DNA from 3 places in the Rossellomorea sp. GQ25 genome. Region 1 is predicted to be linked to each of the others. Evidence: riboswitches for the same ligand, from Rfam matches in the RefSeq annotation. Region 1 holds a riboswitch; each other region holds the start of a gene.
The links. A riboswitch is a leader RNA that binds a small molecule or an ion and turns the genes downstream of it on or off. The one in region 1 is predicted to bind S-adenosylmethionine.
Positions count from the first base shown of each region.

Region 2: linked by a shared signal. The riboswitch ahead of AC6CIB_RS12755 (methionine ABC transporter ATP-binding protein) and the one ahead of AC6CIB_RS21330 (Na+/H+ antiporter NhaC family protein) in region 1 are both predicted to bind S-adenosylmethionine.
Region 3: linked by a shared signal. The riboswitch ahead of AC6CIB_RS15345 (methionine ABC transporter ATP-binding protein) and the one ahead of AC6CIB_RS21330 (Na+/H+ antiporter NhaC family protein) in region 1 are both predicted to bind S-adenosylmethionine.

Region 1 is NZ_JCAXEQ010000010.1:27,826-33,755, forward strand. It holds gene AC6CIB_RS21320 (divergent polysaccharide deacetylase family protein) at 1-616, shown strand, start outside; gene AC6CIB_RS21325 ((S)-benzoin forming benzil reductase) at 742-1,497, shown strand; gene AC6CIB_RS21330 (Na+/H+ antiporter NhaC family protein) at 2,025-3,341, opposite strand; SAM riboswitch class I at 3,426-3,532, opposite strand; gene AC6CIB_RS21335 (MFS transporter) at 3,760-4,932, shown strand; gene AC6CIB_RS21340 (DUF2187 family protein) at 5,857-5,930, shown strand, end outside.
Region 2 is NZ_JCAXEQ010000003.1:390,490-396,419, reverse strand. It holds gene AC6CIB_RS12770 (carboxymuconolactone decarboxylase family protein) at 643-1,008, opposite strand; gene AC6CIB_RS12765 (MetQ/NlpA family ABC transporter substrate-binding protein) at 1,148-1,969, opposite strand; gene AC6CIB_RS12760 (methionine ABC transporter permease) at 1,985-2,653, opposite strand; gene AC6CIB_RS12755 (methionine ABC transporter ATP-binding protein) at 2,650-3,672, opposite strand; SAM riboswitch class I at 3,823-3,929, opposite strand; gene AC6CIB_RS12750 (hypothetical protein) at 4,040-4,390, opposite strand; gene AC6CIB_RS12745 (thioredoxin family protein) at 4,668-4,985, opposite strand; gene AC6CIB_RS12740 (toprim domain-containing protein) at 4,988-5,347, opposite strand; gene AC6CIB_RS12735 (YusG family protein) at 5,529-5,765, opposite strand.
Region 3 is NZ_JCAXEQ010000004.1:402,360-408,289, reverse strand. It holds gene AC6CIB_RS15365 (lamin tail domain-containing protein) at 1-232, opposite strand, end outside; gene AC6CIB_RS15360 (MgtC/SapB family protein) at 626-1,147, shown strand; gene AC6CIB_RS15355 (GNAT family N-acetyltransferase) at 1,251-1,718, opposite strand; gene AC6CIB_RS15350 (glycerol-3-phosphate responsive antiterminator) at 1,765-2,334, opposite strand; SAM riboswitch class I at 2,659-2,763, shown strand; gene AC6CIB_RS15345 (methionine ABC transporter ATP-binding protein) at 2,883-3,908, shown strand; gene AC6CIB_RS15340 (methionine ABC transporter permease) at 3,898-4,560, shown strand; gene AC6CIB_RS15335 (MetQ/NlpA family ABC transporter substrate-binding protein) at 4,572-5,408, shown strand; gene AC6CIB_RS15330 (M20 family metallopeptidase) at 5,421-5,930, shown strand, end outside.

The DNA.
Region 1 (5,930 bases):
GACGATTGCTGTTATGCCATTCCTGCCAACAACAAGGGAAGATGCGGAAAAGGCACATGGGCGGGGGCATGAGGTCATCGTCCATGTGCCCATGGAACCGATGTCCGGGAAAGCAAGTTGGCTTGGACCAGGGGCAATCACCACTTCGCTTTCAAATGACGAAATCCGGAAAAGAGTAGAAAAGGCGATCGAAGAGGTTCCCTATGCAGTAGGAGTCAATCACCATATGGGCTCAAGGGCCACTGCCAATGAGAGGGTCATGAGAATCGTTTTAGAGGTATGCAAGGAAAAAGGATTATTTTATCTAGATAGTAAAACAACGGGAAAGAGTGTCATTCCGAAGCTTGCAAAGGAATTGGACGTTCCCTATCTTGAAAACGAATTATTCTTTGATGATGTCTATACCATCCAGCATATCGGAAAGCAAGCCAAGCTTCTTTCTAAAGAATTAGATGGTGACACCTCAACCATTGCCATAGGTCATGTCGGGGTCACAGGAATCAAGGTTGCCACAATGCTTGAAGAGTTTCTTCCTCTCTATGAGAAAAAAGCTTCCATTGTCCCACTGTCAGATTTAATACCTGAATATCATTTGATTGATGAGAGCATGCCTTGATGGTGTGCTTTTTCACTCAATTTGGCAACCGCCACTTTGTAAATCTTCCGTTAATTCAATGCTTATTTTTTTGTTATAAGAAGACTCTCCCTTATAATCAGAAGGTAAGAAGGAGATGATTCCATATGGATTATGCTATTGTGACGGGAGCAACAAGAGGCTTAGGCGAGTCGATTGCCAAGCTATTTATCGAAAAAGGCATAGGTTTGATCAATGTTTCCAGGTCAGATAATGAAAGACTGCAAAAGCTTGCCGGGGAAAAAGAGGTATCGTATGACTTCTTTCCATGCGATCTTGCACTATCAGGAGAAACAGAAGCGGTCTTCCGTGAAGTGGGAGCAAAAGTATTTGGATATCAACCGGGCAGAGTCTATATTGTCCAAAATGCCGGTGTGGTGACACCAATCAATCCGTCCGGTGAAGTAGAAAATCAAGCTCTTGAAACAAGTGTGCATGTGAATTTACTTTCTCCCATGATCGTTACCAATGAGATGATAAAAGCAGCCCGGGGGTCTAATTCGAAGATGATCATGATCAATATCAGCTCAGGAGCAGGAAGTCGTCCTGTTCACGGATGGAGTACGTACTGCGCAACCAAAGCAGGTGTGAACATGCTGACGGAAACCGTGAGCTTAGAGCTTTCTAAAAAGCATAGCCGACATCAAGTGATTGCCTTCAGCCCAGGTGTCATGGATACGGACATGCAAGGAGAAATCCGTTCCTCCTCTAAAGAAGCCTTTGCCGATGTCGAATCCTTTCAGCGCTACAAAGATGAAGGAATGCTTCGTGAAACAGATACGGTGGCAAATGCACTCGTTAGACTTGTAACAGAAAGTGAAATTGAAAGTGGTAAGCTTTATCATGTAAATGATTTGTTGTAAAAAAAGAAAGCAGATGAAAAAATCGTGGTGATAAACAATAATGATTAGTGGTGTTCACAATTTGGCACAATAAACTGCAAAAGTGGCACGAGTTAGCTCGAAAGTGGCACAACAGAAATAAAATGGACCTACTACTGAGGTTTGACGGGCAGAATCGAGGTTTATTAAGGGGAAAATGTTAATTATGTGGAGCACTTTTAACAAACAACACTGAAAGATTCTACGGATGGATAAATACGAAAAAAAATTCGCATAGTCTTTTCGTATATTATTATGTTGCTTTACGTAAATCACAATTTTTAATAACTATATTTTACCAAGTCTTTTTTCTAAGGGATTGTTTGTAAAAGCAAATGGTAGACTATGAAGTTGATTCTCGCTGCAGGTGCTCGACTCCCGCCCCGCGGAAAGTGAGCATCCTGTAGCGGAAATCAACCACTACTCGCTTAGTAACAAAGTTTACGAAAACAGTCTTTATCAAAAAAAAAGAGACAAACCCCAAAGGATTTGTCTCTCTAAATTATCTATTAAGATCGAACCGGGTTTGCTTCAGGTGCTGATTTACGTGTGAATTTCGGTAGTGCAAATCGAATGGCAATCAGCCCGCAAACAGCAATCAAGATCGGGTAGAAGGCATATGGGATGATGCTGGTCGGTGAAATGCCTGCTACTTCAGCCACTAACAGGACCTGTGCTCCGTAAGGGATTAACCCTTGAATCGAACAAGAGAAAATATCAAGGATACTGGCTGTTTTACGGGCATCTACCCCATAGTTTTCACTAATCGATTTGGCAAGTGGACCGGCAATAATGATTGAAATCGTGTTGTTTGCTGTGCAAAGGTTAGTAGAACTCACTAATCCTGCAGTAGCAAGCTGCGCTCCCTGAGGAGACTTGATTTTACGTGTAGCGTGATAAAGTAAAGCCTGAATCCCACCGTTATGACGGATGAGTTCGACAACCCCGCCAATCAGCACGGAAAGGATCACAATCTCTGCCATTCCAGTCATTCCATCGGCCACACTACCGAAATAACTGGCTGGAGTAAAGCTTCCATCTATGAATCCAATGATTCCAGCTAAAACAATTCCGCCTAACAAAACTACAAACACATTTAATCCTGCAAGAGCACCGATGATAACTCCAAGGTAAGGCAGAATTTTAATCCAATTAAAGCTTTCTGCTCCGACAGTCGATTGATTCCCCATAGTAAGAACAAGGAGAATCACCATTGTCATGATCGCAGCAGGTAATACAATAAAAAAGTTGACTTTAAATTTATCTTTCATTTCCGTTTTCTGTGTACGAACAGCTGCAATGGTCGTATCTGAAATGAATGATAAGTTATCTCCGAACATCGCTCCTCCAATGACAGTTGCCATGGCAAGGGGCAAAGAAATATCTGTCCCTGAACTAATCCCGACACCGATTGGCGCGAGTGCTGCGATCGTCCCCATGGATGTACCCATTGATAATGAAATGAAAGCAGCAATAATAAATAATCCCACAATGATCAAGTTACCAGGCAGTACTGAAAGGGCAAAGTTTACAGTTGAATCAACGGCTCCCATCTTTTCAGCTACTCCGGAAAACGCTCCCGCCAACAGGAAGATAAAGACCATGATCATGATATCAGGATGCCCGGATCCTTTAGCAAAACGCTCAATCTTAGCCGTTAACGTCTCTTTTCGATTCATCAACAGACCTACAACAGATGCAATGATAATCGATACTAGTACAGGAAAGGCATAAAAGTCTCCTGAAATGATGCCTGCTCCAAGGAACAGAGAAACAAATATGATCAAAGGCAGTAACGCCAATAGATTTCCTCTTTCTTGATTCATTCTAACACTCCTTAGTCGTCCAATTTACTAAAATACAAAAACCTCTTCCGGAATAAGAAGAGGTTTCAAAAGAACGAAACACTCCTCTTATCTTTCAAGCATTTCGCTTGCTGGATGTGGCACAGCACTCAAAACCTGAGTCCGCTGCCGAGACATCGCAGGGCCAGTCCCTCCGTCTCTCTGGATAAGAAGAATATCGTATTTAGTTGATTTAAAATATACTTCCATACTTTAAAGGGTTTACTCAAAAAAGTCAATCGGGAAATTTTTCTGTTTGCATGATACGGACATCAGCCTATTTCCTCCCTTACCAACAACAAAAGCATGACTTTATCCATAATAAGGCATAAACTCATAGACAATTGAACGTTCAAGGTCTACTATAAGGAAGACAAAAAACATCTTGGAGGATACGGTAGTGGAAAGAACTGTACGAAATCAAATTTTCACCTTACAAGGATTTTATTTATTAACGTTCTTCGGTGTTGGTAGTTTATATCCCTTACTCAGTGTGTATTTGAGCGAAAGCGTGGGGTTAAATGGTTATCAGATTGGAACGATCATGTCTGTAGGTCCCATCATGATGATTTTCTTCCAGCCTATTTGGGGAATGGTCAGTGACACGACCAATCGTCCCACCGTGGTTCTTGGTTTAACCTCTTTAGTAGCAGGGATCTTTGCACTCGGTTACTTGTTTATGGACTTTTACTATGGCCTGCTTATCGTGGCCATTCTAGTTGCCATTTTCCAAAGTGCAATCATTCCCGTTTCTGATAGTATCAGCTTGAAGTATACAAGTAAAGTCCGGTATAACTATGGAAATATCCGTCTGTTCGGCTCTTTGGGCTTTGGTATAGCAGTCTTTATGATGGGAAGACTTTCAGAAGGATTTATCGGGCCTACCATCATTTTTTACTCTTTCTTTATCTGTTTAGTCCTATCCGGATTTCTTTCCTTCCGGTTTCCGAAAGAGAGAGCGACAGCAAAGCTCGATTTAAAGGCAGGGATGAAGGAATTATTCACGATGAAAAAGTTCCTTATCTTTTTGGCGGTCACATTCTTAGTGTTCGGTCCGAATTTAGCAAACAATGTGTATTTCGGATTATTTGTTGAAGATTCAGGCGGAACGTATGCGGGAATTGGTCTCGCGTTCCTGATTGCAGTGTTATCGGAGGTTCCCTTCATGAGGATCGCAGGTGGATGGATTGATAAATTCGGTTTATTAACCGTCGCTGCCTTGGCAGGTGCTGCATCCATGCTCCGCTGGCTCTTTTACTTTACAGAACCAAGTCTATGGCTTGTCTATTCATCGGCTGTCATGCAAGGTCTTGCCATTGGCTTGTTCATTCCAGCCGGATTGCGCTACATTAAAGAAATCACGCCTTCCCACATTACAGCAACAGCCGTTACGGTATATTCAGCAATCGGAAACGGACTGGGGAATTGGTTCAGTACCTTTGTGGGCGGCTTTATCTATGAAACGTACTCCATTTACACGGTGTACTTATTCTTCGCAGTCCTATCCCTATTGGGTATTTTCCTTTGCTTCGTTCTTATGAAAGAAGAAAAGAAGAATGCACTCGCTTATTAATACATCAAGGTGCCTGAAGAGAACATTTCTCTTCAGGCGTTTTTTTGTTAAAGGTTCTTTTCGCAAGGTTTGTGGCTATCTTAGAGAAGAAAGTAGTAGTTGATTTCCGCTACAGGGTGCTCGCTTTCCGCGGGGCGGGCGGTGAGCCTCCTCGTCGATGCGCTCCTGGGGGTCTCACCTGTCCCGCTACAGGGCTTAGGGGCTCGAGGTCATAAGCCAATTCTGCCAAAAAGGCAAAAAGCGCCTTTCCGACAAACTCGTCTTATGCTTGTCGCCCCTGGTCAAAACCCTTCCGCTTTTCGTACTGTCCCGCTATTCCCGCAGGAGTCGAGCAACCTGCAGCGAGAATCAACTTTTTGAGCATGTCTCTTTTAAAGAAATAAATGATAATAACTAAATTTTAGCAAAGATTTCTTTTAAATTCTGTTTTCTACTTACATTGTTTTTTCTACAAACCTTTAAGCTCTGTCACGTAAATCTCTTATAGATGGTGAGGGGAACTGCGTAGACTCCTGCGGAAGTGCGGGCATGCCGAGACCCCGTTCGGATAAGCTGAGGAGGCTCGGCCGAACGCTAGCTGCAAGCAGAGCGGTTCCCCTCACCATCAAGCACACACTAATGGACAGAGCCTAGGCAGACCATATGTTAAAAAACAATAATCTTTACGAAAAGAAATTCTTGTTAAAAAATAAAAAAGGAAGGATTTGCCTCTAATAGTAGCCAATAGATATAATGAGAGAGAAAGAATAGCAAACAAAAAAGTCTTCTTAAAAGGTTTTGATAAACATGAATTGTGGTAGAAGAAGGATAAGTATTCATTGAAAATTATATAAATACCAGTTAGAATAATATTGTTAGAAAATTCTTTCAATTATAAAAACTAGAAAAGAAACATATTACATTTTTTGAAAAGGGGATTTTAAAATGGAAAATACATTTGTGTACTCAAAAGATAATGCAAACCTTGGAGATACCGTTCAATTCAAAAGAAAGAAACA
Region 2 (5,930 bases), on a different contig from region 1:
CTCTCAAGAGAGTCGATAATGAATCATTCCTTTCAAGTTTTTAATTACTTTATAACTATACTACCCCCTCGTTCACAAGACAAAACCAGTATAGGGTCATTTTTTCTTATATTTATCCTTATCATCCTAACTTCAAGGGGTTACCTTTAAGTTTTCACAAAATTCCGCCATTATACTGCCAATTAATAGCTTTTTTAATAAATATATATTTTCTTGAATAAGTATTCATAATGTATTGAGCTATTATTGCCCTTTTCACTCCTGCTACAATTGAAGGCTTTCAAAATGACCTCTGTCAACAAGTGTGTGCTTGATGGTGAGGGGAACCGCTCCGCTTGCAGCTAGCGTACCGCCGGCCTCCTCAGCTTAGCCGAACGGGGTCTCCCCACGCCCGTTCTTCCGCAGGAGTCAACGCGGTTCCCCCACCATCTATATGAAATTTTCTTGACAGAGCTTAAAGCTGACAAAACAATACAGAATTTCCAGTATTAAATCGACCACTGCTCTCTTAAAAAGAGGTTGTTTTCTAATAGTGGATTATATAAAAAAATCAACTACTACTTTCTCTGTAAAAAATAACAACAATGTTTAGAAAAGAGCAAAAAAATCGAGAAGGATATCTCCCTCTCGATTTCATTACCCTTATTGCTTTAACTGATTCAAATCCTGAATCGATTGCTGTACTAACGTCACAGCCTGACTCATGACCGCTCCGCCTCCAAATGCAGCCGTTACTCCGAGTGCTTCAAGGATTTCTTCTTCTGAACATCCTTGATCCAGGCATCCTTTTGTGTGGTAGATGATGCAATATTCATCCTGGGAATAAAGACTGATTCCTAACGCGATCAACTGCTTTTCTTTTTTAGAAAGAATCCCTTCTCTAAAGCAGTGCTCAGTGAACGCATTATACTGCTCGGCAAGCTCAGGCATTTTTTCAGTGAAGATTCCAAGTCCCATTTTATAATCATGAAGGGTAGCTTCTGTTGTATTTCTTGGTTCCATCTGCATTTCATTCAGCTCCATTCCAGAAATAGATTCATCGAAAATAGTATGAACCAATAAGGAAATGATTATGTTAAAAATTTGGGGAAACCTTACAATGAAAAAAAACCGATTCTGTACAGTGTCAGAATCGGGTTTGCACACTTTATTCACTTACCGGCACAACGGCTCCATCCCATTCTTCATTAATGAAGTCCTGGATTTCTTTCGAACGTAGTGCTTCCACTAGAGCTTTTACTTCTTCTTTGTTTTCGTCACCTTTGTTAACTGCAATCACATTCACATATGGAGAGTTACTATCTTCAATGGCAATTGAATCTTCAAGAGGTTTCAACCCTGCATCGATAGCATAGTTAGAATTAATGACAACTGCGTCCCCTTCTTCGTTTTCATACATTTGTGGAAGAAGAGCTGCTTCGTACTCATAATCGAATTGGATGTTTCTGGGGTTTTCTTTGATGTCTTCAATTTGTGCTTGCGTATTTTCCACCCCATCCTTTAAAGTGATGAGACCTTTTTTCTCTAATAATGTAAGGATACGTCCATGGTCCGATACAGAGTTACTCATTAAGATCGTAGCGCCTTCAGGAAGCTCCTCGAGAGATTTGTATTTTTTAGAATAAACACCGATTGGCTCAATATGAATTCCGCCTGCATTGACAAAATCATATTCATTTTCCTTCATTTGCAAGTCCATATAAGGTGTGGTCTGGAAATAGTTCGCATCTATATCTCCATTATCCAGATCTTTATTGGGGAGGATATAGTCTTGATACGTTTCAATTTGTAAGTCGATCCCTTTTTCTTCCAAGACAGGCTTCACTTGTTCAAGGATTTCAGCGTGTGGAATATTAGATGCACCTACCACCAATTCCTTTTCGTCATTTCCCGAACCTGAATCACTCCCACATGCTGCTAATCCAAAAATACTTGTTGCTGTTATAACTCCTGCTACCCATTTTTTCATTTAATTTCTCTCCTTTTATCGTTTATCTAATTTATTTGTAAAAAAATCACCCAGTATCTGAATCGCAAACACAATGAGTAAAATCATTATGGTTGCGGCGATCGTCACGTCTTCCCTGCTTCGTTGAAAGCCATCTAAATAAGCTAGGTTACCAAGTCCTCCAGCTCCGATGACCCCGGCCATTGCCGTGTATCCAACAAGGGCGATGGCTGTCACCGTAATCCCTGAAATCAAAGCAGGCATTGATTCTGGTATCAGTACTTTCCATATAATTGTGCTAGTCTTTGCCCCCATTGCTTTCGCGGCTTCGATGACGCCTTTGTTCACTTCTCTTAAAGCAATTTCTACCATGCGGGCGTAAAACGGAGCAGCTCCGATAATCAGTGCCGGCAGAGCTGCATTCGCTCCACGTATTGTGTCCAATAGTAACTTGGTGAATGGAATTAACAACACGATCAAAATAATGAAGGGAATGGATCTGAACACATTTACGACTGCACTTGTAATCGTATATGTCAGTTTGTTATCCCATAGATTTCCCTTTGAAGTAAGGAAGAGCAAAATCCCAAGGATCATTCCGAGTACAAAGGTAATCAATACAGACATCCCGGTCATATACAGGGTTTCGAGGGTTGCTTCCCACATCTTCTCCCAATCAACATTTGGAAATAAATTTTCAATCATCCTCTCAACACCTCCACTTGAACCAGTTGCTCTTCAGCAAACGCCAATGCATCTTTAATGGTTTGTTCATCCCCATCAAGGTGAACAAATAACGTTCCATAGGCACCTTTTTGGGTTTGGGAGATTTGTCCTTGTAGGATGTTTACTTCTAAGTCAAACTTTCTTATCAGCGCGGTGATGAGCGGCTGCTCAGTTGATTCACCTACAAAAGTAAATTTCAGCATTTTTCCATTAGGATATTGCGTCAATAGGTGATCAATGGTTTCACCCGTTTCCTTTACTTGGGAGACTTCTCTTACGAAACGCTTTGTAACTTGCTCTTTTGGATTTCGGAACACTTCCAATACATCCCCGAGTTCCACGACTTTTCCCTGTTCCATGACTGCGACACGGTGACAGATCTTCTGAATCACGTGCATTTCATGAGTGATCAGGACAATCGTCAGCCCTAAGCGTTTATTAATATCCACCAATAAATCAAGGATGGAATCGGTTGTTTGTGGATCTAAAGCGGAAGTAGCTTCATCACATAGAAGGACATCGGGATTGTTAGCAAGCGACCTCGCAATCCCCACTCGTTGTTTCTGTCCGCCGCTCAGTTGAGACGGATAGGCACCTCCTCTGCCTTCCAAGCCTACAAGCTTCAATAATTCATTGGCTCTATGGACTCTCTCTTTCTTTGAAACGCCAGCAATTTCTAATGGGAACTGTATATTTTCTAATACAGTACGAGACCAGAGGAGATTAAAGTGTTGAAAGATCATGCCTATTGACCGTCTTGCTTCCCGAAGCTTTTTACCCTTTACTTGGGAAACGATTTGACCATTCACGTCCACTATTCCATCTGTAGGAACTTCGAGACCATTGAGCATGCGAATCAGCGTACTCTTACCTGCTCCACTATAGCCAATCACTCCAAAAATTTCCCCTTGGGCAATATCAATATCGACCCCATCAACGGCTGAGATCGGACCCGATTTGGATTGATATATTTTCTTCACATCTGAAATGGTAATCATGTTGTATTCCACCTTCTTTCGGAGTAAAACGAGCTGTTTAATCAGAATTATTGTTGTATTCACCTGATGTTTCCTGCTCCTTTTTCTGAAGCAATAAAAAATGCCTTCCTGCGATAAGCAGAAAGGCATAATCATATAGGACTATCCTTTCTCTCATCTTTCAAAGCAAATGCTTTGAGTGAATTGGCACCATTTCAATTTTCATTGACGGTTGCCGGGCTTCAAAGGGCACGTCCCTCCACCTCTCTTAATAAGAGTAAAGTATATTATTTAATTATTTGGAATAGTTAAAGACTCTGAAAATTTGCTACAAGAGAGATTCTATCACCTGATTTAGAGTGTGTCAATTATTTTTTCAGCTTGATGTTTAGACTTCAACCGGCTCTTTTTCTCTGGATCTCGTTAGCCAAAGGACCGACTCCACAAATAATAGCGGACGATACCCTCCCCTTATTTCCAGGGCTCCGTCCTCAATCAGTTGAGACAACCGTTCTTCCCCTGTGAGTAGAGAAACCACTGTGTCCTCCATTCCTTCAATGACGAAGTGAGCATCACCACTTATATCATCTAATACAGCGCACCTCTTACTCGAAATAATAATGCCGTACACGTCACTTCCACAATCAAAATGAAGAATAAATGGGGCGTCTGGAAATAAGAGTCGTAAGTGATATCTTGAATGACACTGATCTACTAATTCCTCTAAATATATTCTCATGAGTACCCTCCCAGTGAAACTTCTATATAATAACAATTCCACTTTTAGGTATTTTCCCCTTCAATACTTTCTCGACATGTTTTGAACCGATCCATCTAATTTGTCGAACAGTAAGAATTTGGATAATTTCTGGTCAAAAAATGATGTCATTCGCAACATTTCCCGAGAAATATGTCTTCGTTTGTAGAAAGAAAATCGTTCTATAATTGGATTTATGAGGAAATAGGTGAAATCAGACAAATAAAAAAGACCTTCTCCCAAAAGGTCTCTTATCCCTCTAACTATCCGCGGTCTCATTTAGGGTTTCATATAAAAATGGCACGGATTGAAAGGCATAAACCCTTTCCTTTTCGACGCCATCCTTAAATAAAAGTAGGCAGGGTACACTTTCGATGGATTGCTCTTCTGCAAATTGGGGCAAGTAATTCAAGTTGGCCTTCGAAAAATGAAAGGATTGTGGAAGCTTCTCCACTACGTCAATCATCTTGCTTGCAACCTGACAGGTACCACACATCGGTGTATAAAGATAAACAGCTTCGAACGCATGGTCTTCAATCGATTGTTTTAAAGTTCCGGTACTACTTACCTCAATCAAAACTAGATCATCCTTTTTCCTAGAAATTCTTTATGAACGTCGATATTGGCTCCAATAAGCACTGACGCGAGGTGATACTCCGGAGCTGCGGCCACTTCCTTGTACATACGATCAATATACAAATGTTCAGCTTCAGGAAACTCACGTTTAAATTGCTTGCGTAGTTTTTCACCTGCATCATCAGCATCTACTAATATATAGACATCCCTTTCCAATAAAGCGTCAATGAGTTCGTCCATTTTCGTAATGCTAATGGTCCCGTTTGTGCAAATAATTTCAATCGGTTCTTTAATGATATCTTTTACTTTTCGTTTGTCAGTTGTTCCTTCGACAATGATTACTTTTTCGTCAAGTTCCATCATGATCATCACCTTATCTTTCATAAATAAGATTACGATAGTATATTCAAATAACAAGAGATGATGTCCACTTTCTACTTATATTTTCTCATGTTTATAAAAAAAAGTGCAAGTGGCTTGCCTAAACCATCTACTTATACGAATGGTGCCAGATTCATTAATGAATCTGGCACCACGAGCCTCTCTAACACCAGCCACCCTCATCACAATCGGTGTATCTTGCTTGATCGCCTTCTGTGGATGTGTAGCTTTGATAAATTTTATTTTCTTTTGCTTCAAAGTTCGGCTCCATGGTTATTCCGTCAAGAGGCAAAGCCATTCTCCCGATTGGCTGATTATCCAAATATAGTTCTACTTCACCATCTCTAAGTTTTCCTGTCACTCTATTGGTTACATCTAATTTCTTAGGCTCAAGTACCATTTGTGTTCATCCTTTCTCGGTGAAAGGCTCTTTTCGCAAATGTTGCTATTTAACAGAAGAAAGTAATAGTTGATTTCCGCTACAGGATGCTCGCTTTCCGCGGGGCGGGCGGTGAGCCTCCTCGTCGCTGCGCTCCTGCGGGGTCTCACCTGTCCCGCTATTCCC
Region 3 (5,930 bases), on a different contig from region 1:
TACTCGTGAAGTATTGGAGCTGATAGTCTTGCAGGTTGATTGCTTCTGAGGTCGTGTTATAGATTTCGACGTACTCATAGGGCTGTCCGGAACCGTCGGATTTGGTGACGATTTCCGTGATGACAAGAGGCGGGTTGGTTTCTTTCGCGTTTGCGCTGTGAGCATGAAGCATTAATAGTCCTGCGATTCCTAAAGCAAGAAGGGCTAACCTGCTAATCGATCTGTTTTTCAACTTCATTTCCTCCTTTTAAAATGTTATTTATGTATAAATGAAAAGAACCCCATGGCAATGGAGTGCACGATAATCGTACACGCGATTGACACAGGGTTCTCCTCATCTCTACCCGCTATATAATCTTACTAACTCCATCATACAATGAGCGCTTGGGGGTGGCAATGGCCATTCTAGAAAATTTAGAATTTTTAGATATATCATTGAAATGAAAGAAAGATTGGTGTATGATAAAAGGAATATTATGAGAAATGAAGCTTGGTAGGAAGAGGAGAAGAGATCACCTATGAAGCGAATTGTATGATTTTTTCACAATGGGGTGGAGAAATCAGGCATTCGTTTTGTGGCGCGGTCTCTTTTTAGTTTAAGGAGGATGGCGGAATGACGCATTACATGAATGAGGTATCGGGATTCTTCTGGCAGCATGATATCTATTTCCGGATTTTGGTCAGTGCTGTATTAGGATTCATCATTGGATGGGACAGGACATCGAAAAATAAGCCCGCTGGTTTAAAAACATATACGTATGTATCGGTGGCATGTACATTGATTACAATCGTCTCAATCGAAGGTGCGGAGATGCTCAGTCGACCGGACAGCGGAAAAGTAATGGACCCGTTTCGTCTGGCAGCGCAAATCGTATCGGGACTCGGATTCCTCGGTGCAGGAGTGATCCTGAAAGATGGGTTGCGGGTAAAAGGCCTGACTTCAGCTGCGATGATTTTTTACGTTGGGGGAATCGGAATCGGCATTGGAGCTGGATTTTATTCCATAGTTATCTTCGCAACACTGGTAACCTTCATCATTACCAAGATAGGTAATATCTTTGAAGAGAGGGATATCACGTCAGTGCGCCTCCCGTGGATCCGGAAAAAAAGAAAGACAGACGATGCAGAAAAAAAGGTGGGAACGTGAAAGTGAGCTCAACTCCAGTGTATGCAGTTCAGTTACAAAATTTAAAATCACAAATGAAAAGGCACACGAATTCCCAAGTGAATTCGTGTGCCTTTCCTTATTGTTATATCAAAATGGAAAAAGTGGGTTCATCAAAGGTCATTATATTTTCTTCTGAAAAACCAAATTTCAAATAAAATAATCTCCCTGCTTCATTTTCGGGATGAACCGTTAAATTCAAACGATTACAAGAATGATTGGTGGTTTTAATATGTCTGATGACTTCATTTAACGTTTTTGAGCCCAATCCGATTCTTTGAAATCTTTTATCTATGAAAAAATGAAACAGCCAGTAATCATCTCTACTGCCTGGTGTATAATGCAAATTGAAAAAGCCTACCATCTTATTTTGATTATAAATGCCATATGGCTCTACCATTTTTCCACCTGGTCTTATATACGCTTTAGCAAGAGCAATAGCGACGGGAGGATGAATAGATGCAACAAATTTCAGTTGTTCATCGTGGACGGATAGTTCAAGTGCTTCTCGCCAATTGTCTGCACTTATTAATTTAATACTAATATCTGACATACAACACCTCAGTTATTTTAATCTTTTTTTAACTAACCATTTTTGGTTAAAAATCCAGATTCCAGAGCTTCGGATCCCCGGAAGAAATGGCGAGGGCACCGGCTCTTAGTCCATTCAGAATATCCTGCTTATTACTGATCAGGCCACCAGCGATGATGGGTAGCGCAGTCATTGTTGTCAGTTTATCAATGACGGACGGCATGAGACCAGGAAGGACTTCAAGGGCATCCGGCTTGCAGTTCTGTGCGATATCAATTCCTTTGACAAGGGCATTGCGGTCGATAAGAAAAAGGCGCTGGATCGTCATCAAGCCTTCTTCCTTTGCATATTTGATCAGGTTGCTCCTGGTTGTAATGATGCCAGCCGGCTTCCATATTTCTGCTATGTATTTAATGGCACTCTTCGTATTGGACAACCCATCGATGAAATCAATATGTATAAACGTGGTTTTACCGGCTTCCTTCAGTTTTTTTAGATACCCGTCCATCGTAATCAAACTGCCAGTAAGGATGAACACGATGTTGGCGTTTGACTGTATGGCCTTTTCCAAGTCTTTTTCTTCCTTTATGGAAGCGATGACTTGGGATTGGACGATGTCGATTATGTTTGGTTTCATGTATTTTGCCCCTTTGAATAGTCTGAATATTGTTTTTCCTTTTAGTATAGCATAATTGTTTTGGGGGTTGAGAGGTGTAACCTTGGCTTTCTTGTAAACTACTAATGTTCACGATGAAGTAAAGTATGAAGGAAGAATCTTAGCGATTTACTTGAAAAGCGTAAAATATTCAACAACTAATTGAAGACTAGTTAAAGTGCCCAATTTGATTATGTCCTCCGTAATGTAATTTATTCAAAAACAGGATTGACAAACCAATTGAAATCCTTTACCATAACCCTAATGCTTAAACGCATTATAACTTTAACTTAATAAAGCAATATCTTCTTATCCAGAGAGGTGGAGGGACTGGCCCTGCGATACCTCGGCAACGGGTTCTTATGAATACCGTGCCAATTCCATCAAGTCATATGACTTGAAAGATGAGAAGAGTGGACATATACATATTTGTGCCTCTCTTCTTATGAAGGGGGGCACTTTTTATTTTCTGCCATGTTCTTCAAACACAGGCTTCAAGAAGAATACATAGCGAAAGGAGCAAGTCCTGTATGATCAGAGTTCAGAATGTTACGAAAGTATTCGAGACGAAGGATGGCCCATTCACCGCTTTGAAGAATGTTTCCTTCGAAGTGAAGAGGGGAGAGATTTATGGTGTGATCGGATTCAGCGGAGCGGGAAAAAGCACGCTTGTACGCTGTCTCAATTTTTTAGAGAAACCATCATCGGGTGATATTTTCATAGAGGGGCGCAGCCTGAAAGATCAGTCGGCAATCGATCTGAGGAAAGAGCGGCACCGCATCGGGATGATTTTTCAGCATTTTAATCTATTTCAATCCCGGACGGTGGCAGGGAATATCGCCTATCCTCTGAAACTTGCAAAATGGCCAAAAGAAAAAATCAGCGAGAGAGTAAAGGAATTGCTCGCGTTTGTCGGACTTGAAGATAAAGCGAAGCATTATCCGGATCAACTTTCAGGAGGGCAGAAGCAAAGAGTGGGGATAGCAAGAGCCCTGGCGACATCGCCTTCGATTCTGCTCTGCGATGAAGCAACATCCGCACTTGATCCTCAGACGACGGATTCGATTCTGAACTTATTAAAGAGAATCAACGCGGAGTATGGGATTACGATTGTGATGATCACCCACGAAATGGGGGTCATCCGGGAAATCTGTGATAAGGTCGCTGTCATGGAAAATGGAGAAATCGTTGAAGAGGGAAGCGTCTTCGATATCTTCTCCAACTCGCAGACCCCGACGACGAAAAACTTTGTGAAGAGTGTCATGAATGATCAGCTGCCGTCATCGGTTCTCGACAAATTGAATGACAGCAAAGAAGGGCGCATCTGCCGCCTCATTTTCAAGGGTGATTCGACGGGCACGCCGATCCTTTCCGAAACGGCAAAGAAATTCGATGCCCACATCAATGTGTTATTCGGCCAGATCACGGAACTCCAGGGTAAGCCGTTCGGGAATCTCATCGTACAGATCATTGGCAGCAAGAAAGAAACGGAAGAAATCCTGGATTATTGGAAGAACCGATTATTCGTAAGCGAGGTGGAGAAGCGTGCAAGTTAACTGGGAATTATTCTGGCCAAGAATTATAGAAGCGACGTGGGATACCGTGGCGATGGTGTCATTCTCCCTCCTGTTTGCAACGTTGATTGGGCTTCCCCTCGGCATCATCGTCGTGGTCACGCGGAAGGGGCACTTACTTGAAAATAAAGTCGTCTTTTCCGTATTGAGCAGCATCATCAACGTGTTCCGTTCGATCCCGTTCATCATCTTGATGGTGGCCATCATCCCCTTTACAAGATTGGTAGTGGGCACATCGATCGGAACGGCGGCAGCGGTCGTGCCGCTTGTCGTATTTGCGGCACCGTATATTGCAAGACTGGTAGAGAGCTCGCTCCTTGAAGTGGAACCGGGTGTCATTGAAGCGGCGGAGTCCATGGGGGCCGGGCCGTGGCAGATCATTTTTGGGATCCTCATTCCGGAAGCATTGAGTACATTGGTCCTGAATATCACGATCGCGACCATCGGCCTTGTCGGTGCATCGGCCATGGCCGGGGCAGTGGGAGGCGGTGGCCTCGGGGATCTGGCCATTGCTTACGGATATCAGAGATTTGAAACATCCGTCATGATCGTGACTGTCATCATTTTAATAGTGATGGTGCAGGGACTGCAGACAGCAGGGAATACATTATCAAAAATCATCAGGAGACGTTAGGAGAGAGGAATATGAAAAAATCAATCAGCCTGGCAAGTATCGCCATTCTATTAATCACCCTTATATTGAGCGGCTGCTCGGGAGACAGTGCATCCGGCTCAGGTGAAAAAGAAGTCGTTAAAGTCGGAGTGAATGGATCTGGGGTGCCGATTTGGGAGTATATGAAGGAGAAAGCAGCGAAGGAAGGGATTGAAATCGAGATTGTGGAGTTTGCCGATTACGTGAGACCGAACCAGGCGCTGGCCGATGGGGATATCGACCTGAACGCCTTCCAGACGATTTCGTATTTTGATTCTTTCGTTGAAGAACATAATCTGGACCTTGTACCGATCGGCTCGACGATCATCGCGCCAATGGGAATCTATTCGGAAACATATAAATCGGTAGAAGACTTACCGAAAGGAAGTAAAGTAGCCGTTCCTCAAGAGGCGACGAACCTTGGCCGTGCCCTTCTCCTACTGGAGGAAGCAGGTTTGATCGAACTGAAAGAAGGTTTTGATCAGTCACAGGGTCTGGAAGCCATAAAAGAAAACCCGAAAAACCTTGAATTCACACCGGTCGTCGCTGCCCAGACACCGAGGGTACTGCCGGATGTTGCGGCATCGATCATCAATAATGGTGTGGCTGTTGAAGCAGGGTTCGTACCGGTTGATGACAGCATCTATATCGAAGGGGCGGAATCCAAGCCGTTCATCAATATCATCGCGGCGCAGGAAAAAGCTAAAGACAATAAGACTTATAAAAAGATCGTGGAGCTCTATCAGGAAGATGACGTAGCGGAACATATCAAGAAAACATACAAAGATTCCCTGATCCCGACATTCGTGCCGGTCAGTGAATTGCATTAGGAGGGAAAAGAGATGAGTCAACCAGCAGCGATTACCGATCGTAAAAACAACATCGTCTCGGCAGTGGACCAACTGGCTGTGAAACTCGTGTCGACCAGCCATCAGATCCACGACAATCCTGAAATCGGTAACGAAGAGTTCTTTGCTTCAGAGACCTTGACCACCCTCCTTGCAGCCAATGGGTTCTCCATTGAAAGGGGAGTGGCGGGTCATGAGACTTCCTTTGTGGCACGCAAACTTTCAGGGAAAGAAGGGCCGGTCATCGGCTACCTGGCTGAATATGACGCACTGCCTGGACTCGGTCACGCCTGCGGTCATAATATCATCGGGACGGCAAGCTGCGGGGCGGCCATCGCCCTGTCGTCCGTACTCGATGAAACAGGAGGGGAAGTGGTGGTGTTCGGGACTCCTGCCGAGGAAGGCGGTCCGAACGGAAGTGCGAAGGGCAGTTTTGTAAAGGCAGGCTTGTTCGAAGGAGTGGATGCATGCATGATGGTTCATCCGTTCAACAGGACAACGCAG